One region of the Paenarthrobacter sp. TA1.8 genome, then DNA from elsewhere that is predicted to be linked to it. Evidence: riboswitches for the same ligand, from Rfam matches in the RefSeq annotation. Region 1 holds a riboswitch; the other holds the start of a gene.
What was found. Region 1 has a riboswitch for thiamine pyrophosphate ahead of thiD (bifunctional hydroxymethylpyrimidine kinase/phosphomethylpyrimidine kinase). Riboswitches for the same ligand answer to the same signal wherever they lie in the genome.

Region 2: linked by a shared signal. The riboswitch ahead of thiC (phosphomethylpyrimidine synthase ThiC) and the one ahead of thiD (bifunctional hydroxymethylpyrimidine kinase/phosphomethylpyrimidine kinase) in region 1 are both predicted to bind thiamine pyrophosphate.

Annotation. Positions count from the first base shown of each region.
Region 1 covers NZ_CP184287.1:2,723,974-2,728,558, forward strand. The annotation lists gene thiD (bifunctional hydroxymethylpyrimidine kinase/phosphomethylpyrimidine kinase) at 1-1,429, opposite strand, end outside; TPP riboswitch at 1,419-1,517, opposite strand; gene ACNAOT_RS12585 (Rne/Rng family ribonuclease) at 1,684-4,585, opposite strand, start outside.
Region 2 covers NZ_CP184287.1:3,001,899-3,006,483, forward strand. The annotation lists gene ACNAOT_RS13995 (VOC family protein) at 1-371, opposite strand, end outside; gene ACNAOT_RS14000 (amidohydrolase family protein) at 450-1,532, opposite strand; TPP riboswitch at 1,616-1,723, shown strand; gene thiC (phosphomethylpyrimidine synthase ThiC) at 1,719-3,566, shown strand; gene ACNAOT_RS14010 (alpha/beta fold hydrolase) at 3,549-4,271, opposite strand; gene ffh (signal recognition particle protein) at 4,336-4,585, opposite strand, start outside.

The DNA of each region.
Region 1 (4,585 bases):
CGACGGCCGCGGCAGCAGTGAAGTTGATCGCTTTCCGCGTTGCCGCCGCGAAATCCTCGTCGGCATAGGTCTTCAACCAGTCCGCATATGCGTGGTCCGCCGGCGCGCCGGCGTCTACGTATGCCGTATGAAGCTGCTGCCCCACCTCCGCGTACAACCAATAACAGGGCAGGATCGCCGCCAGCACCACGGCGTAGCTGCCGGCGGCGGATGTTGCCAGTAAATGGTCCACGTAGGACTTGGTAACCGGTCCGGTTGCCGTGGAGGCTTCGCGCGTGCTCAACCAGTTCCTGTGCAACTCCGATTCAACCTCCAGGCACTGCTGTGATGCCTTTGCCCAGAACAGTTGTTCTTCCTCCGTGGGCGCCAAGGCGCCCGCACGTGCCAGGACCCTCGAATACCCATTGAGATAGATGGCGTCCTGGGCAAGGTAGTAATTGAAGTCACGTTCCGGCAGCTCGCCGGATTGAAGTCCTTGAATAAACGGGAGCCCGTAAATCGCTTCGAGTTCGGGGACGGCTTCGTTCCACATCGCCGCAGCGAAAGCGCCCGGCGTGGATGCCTGCTGGAAGTGGTGGAAGTGGTTCACGGGCCCGTTGCCTTGACCCACGTGCAGGCTGTCAGAGGCCTGCAATGCCCCTAGCAACCACGGCTTGACTTCCCGCAATGAAACTTCCCAGTCACCGGTTCGTGCCTGGACTGTGGCCAAGGCGGAAGACAGAGAGCACCCGGTACCGTGGCTATTCCGCGTTGCAACCCGGGGACCTGCCACTTCGACCACGTCCTGGGACAGCAGCCCGCTCGTGTTCACCAGCGCGTCCGGGCACTCCGGCCCTGGCAGGTGGCCACCTTTGACCAGGACCGTGTTTCCGTACTCCGCTGCCAGCCGTTTGCCCTGGTCCAGCGCCGAAGCCCAGTCAGTTGCCTCGGGCTCCCCCAGCAACATGGCCAGTTCAGGAAGGTTCGGCGTAATGAGGTGGGCCAAAGGCAGCAGCGAGCGCAATGCCTTCTCAGCAGACTCCCGCAGCAGCCGGTCACCGCTGGTGGCCACCATCACCGGATCAAGGACCACGACGGCGGGACTCACCTCTTCGAGCCAGCCCCGGACCTGGTTGATGACGGCTGCGTCGCCGAGCATTCCGATCTTGACGGCGTCAATGGTGATGTCGGCACTAATGGCTTCCAGTTGCTGACGCAGGAAGTGCGCGGGAGGGACGTGGACGGCACTGACCTCCCTGGTGTTTTGCGCGGTGAGGGCCGTGATGGCAGCCATGCCATACCCGCCAAAAGCGGCGATGCTCTTCAGGTCCGCCTGGATTCCGGCACCACCTGAAGGGTCCGAGCCGGCAATGCTCAGAATGCGCGGGGTTGGACGGCCCGAAGCCGGAGCGTCGAGGGGGTACACCGATGAATATGATGATGCAGTCATGAGACATCCCTTCGCCGGTGCTAACCGGACAGGTTCAACGGGTTTGGATCTCAGCCTGGCCCAACGCCCGGCACCCCGTGTCAGTCCCCAAGCGTAGCCGGGAAGCAACGCGCCGCGGGAACCGGGCCACACCGACGCCCGGATGTGACTCTGAACGCAGCCTGTGCGTGGCTTGCAGAGCGGACGCAAAAGGACCCCGCGCTACCCGCCGTTTGGCAGTTAGCGCAGGGCCCTCTTCAACTTATTCGCCGCGATTAGAGCTCGGAAGCAGGAACTCCAACGCCGAGGATGATGGGCTCATCCTTTGGTGCCTTCTTGGCCGGTTCCACAGGCGCCTTGGCCTCATGGGCCGAACCCCGGGTGGCCGACGCTGTCGCCTCATGGTGTTCAACGCTGGTTTCATTGGCCGCGCCCTGGGCCCTGCTGGCGCTCCGGTTACGGCGACCACGACGACCACGCGAGGCTGAAGCAGCCTCCGGATCTTCCTCGGCAGTCCGTGCCGGAGAAGCAGCCTTCGGGGCTGAAATCGGAGCGGCTTCCTGCTCGGGTGCCGGAGCCGCACCGAGGTGCGAAAACGCTTCGGCCAGCAGATCCAGGCTCATGGCAGGCTTGGCTGCCTGCGGTTCCTCGTGGTGCTCAACGAACGGCAAGGCAACTTCTTCCCCGCCGAAGCGCAGCACGGGAGTAGATCTTGCTTCCTGGACTGCTGCTTCCCTGCTTGCAGCATCGCGGGCTGAAGTCCCTGCTTCGCCGCTGCCTGCTTCACTACTGGCGGCGGTGCCGGCTGTAGGGCTTGCGTCCGGCTCGTGCCGGCCTGCCGCCCGCGCTTCCTCCTCTGCACGGTGAACTTCGTCGTCGTGCAGGTGTGCGGCGTGCGCTGCAGCGGCAATCGTCGCCAGGGCGGCCCTGGTTGCCTCGGCTTTGGCTATCCGGGCAGGATCCTGCGGTTCAGCCGTGGTGGATGCTGCGGCCGGGGCGGACGTGGTGGTGTGGACCTGCGCGGGAGCTTCGGCAACAGCCGGTCCCCCGCCCTTGCCGCGGCGGCGTTTGCGTTCGGTCCGCGCAGCAGGCTGCTGCGCTTCCGTATGCGGGCGGTGATGTTCAGCAGCCACCACGTTGGCGCGTCGGTGCTCAACGGGCTCGTCGTGCGTGACGACACCTCGGCCAGCGCAGTGCTCGCACTGCTCACCGAAGACCTCAAGGAGGCCGGTACCCATGCGCTTGCGCGTCATCTGGACCAGGCCCAGCGACGTTACTTCGGCCACCTGGTGCTTGGTGCGGTCCCGGCCGAGGCACTCCACCATGCGGCGGAGGACGAGGTCGCGGTTGGATTCAAGGACCATGTCAATGAAGTCAATGACGATAATGCCGCCGATATCGCGCAGACGAAGCTGGCGAACAACTTCCTCGGCCGCTTCCAGGTTGTTCTTGGTGACGGTTTCTTCAAGGTTTCCGCCACTGCCGGTGAACTTGCCGGTGTTGACGTCCACCACAGTCATGGCCTCGGTGCGGTCGATGACCAACGAACCGCCGGACGGCAGGAAGACCTTCCGCTCCAGGGCCTTGTGGATCTGCTCATCAATGCGCCAGGCGGCGAAGATGTCCTGATCCTTGGTCCACTTTTCGAGGCGGCCCACCAGATCAGGGGCAACGTATGTCACGTAAGCCTCGATGGTGTCCCAGGCGTCGTCGCCGGAGACGATCAGTTTGGAGAAGTCCTCGTTGAAGACGTCACGGACCACCTTGATGGTGAGGTCAGGTTCGCCGTAGAGCAGTTCCGGAGCCAGGACCTTGGTGGACGAGGCCTGTCCTTCAATGCCTTCCCACTGCGCACGCAGACGGTTGATGTCGTGGGTGAGCTCTTCCTCCGAAGCGCCCTCGGCTGCTGTCCGAACAATGACACCGGCGTTCTCCGGCAGGCGGTCCTTCAGGATGCGCTTGAGGCGGTTGCGCTCGACGTCGGGCAGCTTGCGTGAGATGCCGGTCATGGAACCACCGGGTACGTACACCAGGTAGCGGCCCGGCAAGGAGATCTGGCTGGTAAGGCGGGCACCCTTGTGTCCCACGGGGTCCTTGGTGACCTGGACCAGGACGGAGTCGCCGGACTTCAGGGCGTTCTCGATCCGGCGCGGCTGGCCTTCAAGGTTGACTGCGTCCCAGTTGACTTCACCGGCGTACAGGACCGCGTTACGGCCCCGTCCGATGTCCACGAACGCAGCTTCCATGGACGGCAGCACGTTCTGGACCTTGCCCAAGTACACGTTGCCGATCAGGGAGTCCTGCTGGGTCTTGGACACGAAGTGCTCAGCAAGCACGCCGTCTTCCAGGACACCAATCTGTATTCTGTCGTCGCGCTGGCGGACGATCATCTGGCGGTCCACCGACTCGCGGCGGGCAAGGAACTCAGCCTCGGTGATGACCTGGCGGCGGCGTCCGGTTTCACGGGACTCGCGTCGGCGCTGCTTCTTGGCCTCCAGCCTGGTGGAGCCCTTGACGCCGGTAACGCGGTTGGAGGGTGCTGTCTCCGTGATGGGGCGCGGCGCGCGGACACGGGTGACTGTGTTGGGCGGGTCATCATCCGAGCCGCCGGTCAGTTCAAGATCCTGGTCTCCACGGCGGCGACGACGCCTGCGCCGAGACGTGACACCTTCTTCGAGGGCTTCTACTACCGGCGCTTCCTCGTCCTCGGACTCGGTGCCGTCCTCGGCCTCGTTCTCGTCCCGCTCGTTTCCACGGCGGCCACGGCGGCCGCGGCTCCTGCGACGCCGGCGACTACCTGCGTCTTCCAGCTCGCCTTCAGCGGTAGTTTCGGTTTCCTCTTCGGGCTCCTCAGCCTTCTCCTCCACCGCGGCGACGCGGGGAACTGTGGTGAGGTCCGGGGCCTGGAAGATCATGGAGGTGATGGAAACCGGCTCCATGAACAGGGAGGTGGACGCAGCAGAGGCAGCTTCTTCGGCAGCTTCCTCCGCGGCGGCTTCCGCTTCCGGGTTTTGGGCAGCAACATCGGCGGCTACCTCAGCGACCGGTACTTCCGGCTGGGAGCCTTTTTCCGGCGTCGTGGTTTCCTGCGCGGCTTCCGCGGCAACCGGTGCCTCTACGGCTTCAGTTTTGGGCTTGGTAACACGACGACGACGGACCGGCTTTTCGGGGGCCGGC
Region 2 (4,585 bases), 280 kb from region 1:
CCTTCGGGGTCAGTGAAGTAGAACGCTTCGCTCACCAGGTGGTCGGCGCTGCCTGCGAAAGCACGAGGTTCGTACTCCGCCGCCGTAGCAATAGTCGCGGCCAGCGACGGCTGATCCTGGAACAGGATTGCCGTGTGGAACAGACCGGCCTCTCCCCGCCCGGGAATCTGCAGTCCCGCAGCGGGGGCAAGGTGGACAACGGGCTTGGCTACGCGTCCGAGGTACAGGCCACCATCCTGCTCAGCCACGACTTCCAGGCCAAGTGCTCGCTGATAGTAGTCGCTCATGACCTTCATGTCGCCCACCTTGAGCATGACGGTGCCCATGGTGAGTTCGGCAGGCAGAAGATCCTGGCTGAATGATGAGGTCATGTGAAGCTCCCGGTTCTGAGGTGGCCGCGCATCGGCACCTTCTTACCTATCTAAATTACTTGAAGCTTCAATTTATTCCTAACGAACGACATTACCCCTGAGCACGACATGTTTGAGCGCCGCGATGGTACCCGGATGACGGCGTGGATCGTCACTGCACAGCACGACGTCGGCACTTGCGCCTTCGCTGATGCCCTCGACTCCCAGCCACTCACGGGCGCCCCAGGCGGCGGCGTGCAGGACCGCCGCCGGCGGAAGGCCGGCGTCGTGCAGTTCCATCATTTCGTCCGCAATCCTGCCGTGTTTGATCACGCTACCGGCGTCGGTACCGGCATAGACGGAAACCCCCGCTTCGAAGGCCTCCAGCACACGCTCGCGACGACGCTCCCAGAGACGCATCATGTGGTCCGCGTACTCCGGAAACTTCGGCGCTGCCTGGGCTGCGATATCCGGGAAGGTAGCGATGTTGACCAGGGTGGGGACGATGGGCACTGACTGTTCCACCAAACGGGGAAGGTGCCGCGGAAGGAGTCCGGTGGCGTGCTCTATGCAGTCGATGTTGGCGTCGAGCATGTCATCGATGGTGTCCTCGCCGAAACAATGCGCGGTGACCCTTGCTCCCTCATCGTGGGCCGCGGAAATGGCTTCCTTGACGGTCTTCGCGGGGAACGAGGCAGCGAGGTCTCCAACGCCGCGATCGATCCAGTCGCCCACAAGTTTCACCCAGCCATCTCCGTCACGGGCTTCCTTTCGGACCGTTTCCACTAGTTCCCGCGGCTCAATTTCATGACCCAAACCGCGAAGATAACGCCGACTCCGGGCGATATGCCGACCCGACCTGATCAGTCGCGGCAGGTCCGTTCGTTGCTGCACCCAGCGGGTGTCGGCGGGCGATCCGCAATCGCGGATCAGCAGCGTTCCGGCGTTGAGGTCTGCTTGGGCCTGGGCGAGCGTTGCCTGTTCATCCACCGCTCCTCCAAGGCCGAGTCCGATGTGACAGTGGGCATCAACCAAACCTGGCAGGACCCAGCCATCCAATATCCTGTCCGGCGTCGCACCGGGACGCTCAAACGTCAGTATGCCGTCTACGGACCACAGCCCCTGGCGCTCTTCGTCTGCCGATACGAGCGCAGGTCCGCTGAATTCGATGATGTTGGCCATGGCAAAAGCGTAACGGGAGCGGCGTGTTGGAGCCTGGTGCCTGCATGTGACTGGGAGCCCGTCGGGAGCTGTGGTAGCTTCGTCTACGACCACACGGGGGCCCCTGCAGGGGCTGAGATCGGACTGACGCAGTCTGCGACCGTTGAACCTGTCCGGGTAATGCCGGCGAAGGAAGTGAGTATTCCCTTGAGCACCACAGAAACACAGCACAGCCCTGCCCAAAACCAGACGAATACTGTCCAAAATACGGCGGAAACTGTAACGCAATCCCTGAAGTCCCATTCGTTGGCTTGGCTGGAAGACCCAGGTAACGGCATACGGGTCCCCGTCACGGAGATCGCCTTGGAGCCATCTCCCAATGGGCAAGCAAACAAGCCTCTGCAGGTATACCGAACAGCGGGACCCGGAAGCGATCCCGTGGTGGGCCTGGATCCTTTCCGTGCACCATGGATCGAATCCCGCGGAGATACGGAGGCTTATTCGGGGCGGGAAAGGAACCTGCTCGACGACGGTAAGTCCGCGGTTCGGCGTGGAGCCGCGTCAGCGGAGTGGAAGGGTGCGCAACCGGTGCCGCGCCGCGCCGTCGCGGGTAAGACCGTCACGCAAATGCACTACGCGAAACAAGGCGTCGTGACTCCGGAGATGCAGTTCGTTGCGTTGCGGGAGAACTGTGACGTTGAGCTGGTCCGCAGCGAAGTCGCCGCGGGAAGGGCAATTATTCCGAACAACATCAACCACCCTGAATCCGAGCCGATGATCATTGGCAAGGCATTCTTGGTCAAGATCAACGCCAACATCGGCAACTCGGCAGTCACCAGCTCCATTGCAGAGGAAGTGGACAAACTGCAGTGGGCAGCCCAGTGGGGCGCTGACACGGTGATGGACCTCTCCACCGGAGATGACATCCACACCACTCGCGAGTGGATCATCCGCAACTCGCCCGTTCCGATCGGAACAGTGCCTATTTACCAGGCACTTGAGAAGGTAAACGGGGAGGCCAACCAGCTGACGTGGGAGATCTTCCGCGATACCGTGATCGAGCAATGCGAGCAGGGTGTGGACTATATGACCATTCACGCTGGCGTTCTGCTGAGGTACGTGCCCTTGACCGCCAACCGCGTCACGGGCATCGTTTCCCGCGGCGGATCGATTATGGCCGGGTGGTGCCTGGCACACCACCAGGAGAACTTCCTTTACACGCACTTTGATGAGTTGTGCGAAATCTTCGCCAAATACGATGTCGCGTTCTCCCTGGGTGACGGTCTCCGCCCGGGTTCCATCGCCGACGCCAACGACGCCGCGCAGTTCGCCGAGCTTGATACGCTCGCGGAGCTGACCCAGCGGGCGTGGGAATTCGACGTGCAGGTCATGGTGGAGGGACCCGGGCACATTCCCTTCCATCTGGTGCGGGAAAATGTGGAGCGTCAGCAGGAACTCTGCAACGGTGCGCCGTTCTACACGTTGGGGCCGTTGGTTACCGATATCGCCCCCGGCTATGACCACATCACGTCAGCAATCGGCGCCACGGAGATTGCCCGCTACGGCACGGCGATGCTCTGCTACGTGACCCCCAAGGAGCATCTGGGGCTTCCCAACAAGGACGACGTCAAGACCGGTGTCATCACGTATAAGATCGCGGCTCACGCAGCGGACCTCGCCAAGGGACATCCGGGGGCCCATGAGCGTGATGATGCTCTTTCCAAGGCACGGTTCGAGTTCCGCTGGAGGGACCAGTTCGCTTTGTCCCTTGACCCGGTCACGGCAGAATCCTTCCACGACGAGACCCTGCCCGCCGAGCCGGCGAAGACCGCGCATTTCTGCTCCATGTGCGGCCCCAAGTTCTGTTCGATGCGCATCAGCCAGGACATCCGTGACGAGTATGGTTCGGCAGAGTCGCAGGCCGCAATCGCCGGGATGTACAGCGGGATGCGGGAAAAGAGCGAGGAGTTCCTGGCCTCCGGCGGAAAGGTCTACCTGCCGGAACTTCAGGTCCCAACGAACTTAAACGGAAGCAGTTCAGGAAGCCTGAGCTGACATGGCTCGTCCGACGTCCGCGATGAATGAGCGGATTGCCTGATCGCCATCAACTGAATCCTGGGGCCGGTGTCCACCCGCTGCCACGCGGCGGAGGGCGCCGGTCTCCTGGAGATAGCCGGCGATTTCCTCGTACAAGGGCTCCCAACCGCCAGTGAGAACCAGCGTGGGAACGCCCGGCACAATGTGAAGCGGAGCCTCCCATGGCGGTGCTTGGAGCCGGAGCCTGTGTGCTGACCGTCGCGCCTCCGGAGTGTCCAGTCCGCCGGTCTCGGCGGAGAAAGCACGCCGGTAAAACTCACGCTGGTAATCGGCGTCGTTGAGCTGGTTTCGCACGTCGAACAGCGGTTCCATGAGGGCCCGATAGGAAGCAGTCGCCGGAAGCTCAGCGGTCAGGGACAAACAGGACGGCTCTACCAAGCAAAGTGAGTGCACCAAGTCCGGGCGCTCGACGGCTGCCAGCATGGCGGAAATTGCACCTTGTTCATGGGCAACGATGTGACCGCCACCGGAATCGACCAACGCATTGATCAGTATTGCGACGTCCGCCGCCACGTTGGATTCCACCGGTTCGGCCATAGCGTCAAAGCCGTGCCGCCGAAGGAAGAGTGCATCATAAGCAAGGGCCATGCCATGCTGCTTCGGCCATGCCGCAGCACCGAAACTTCCCAGGCCATGGACGAAGACTACGCGCTGCTTATGCATTGGTTCAGCCTATTCCACGGCTCTGACATCCCAACTGCGACGCGGTTGGGATGTCAGCCACGGACTACTTGCCCAGGAACTTGTCGAAGCCCTTGGGGAGGTTGAGCGATGAGGGATCGAAGTCTGCTGCGCCTTGGCCGAAAGCCGCGCCTGTGGGGGCTGCCGAGGCTGCATTCGCCCGCTTGGCTTCGGCATCCCGCAGCTCTTGGGCTGCCTTGGCAGGGTTGCCCGAGCGCGCCTTCTTCTTGGGCGCGTTCTTGCCGCCCTTGCGTCCGCCGCCGGGGCCGCCAAGGCCAGGCATCCCGGGCATACCC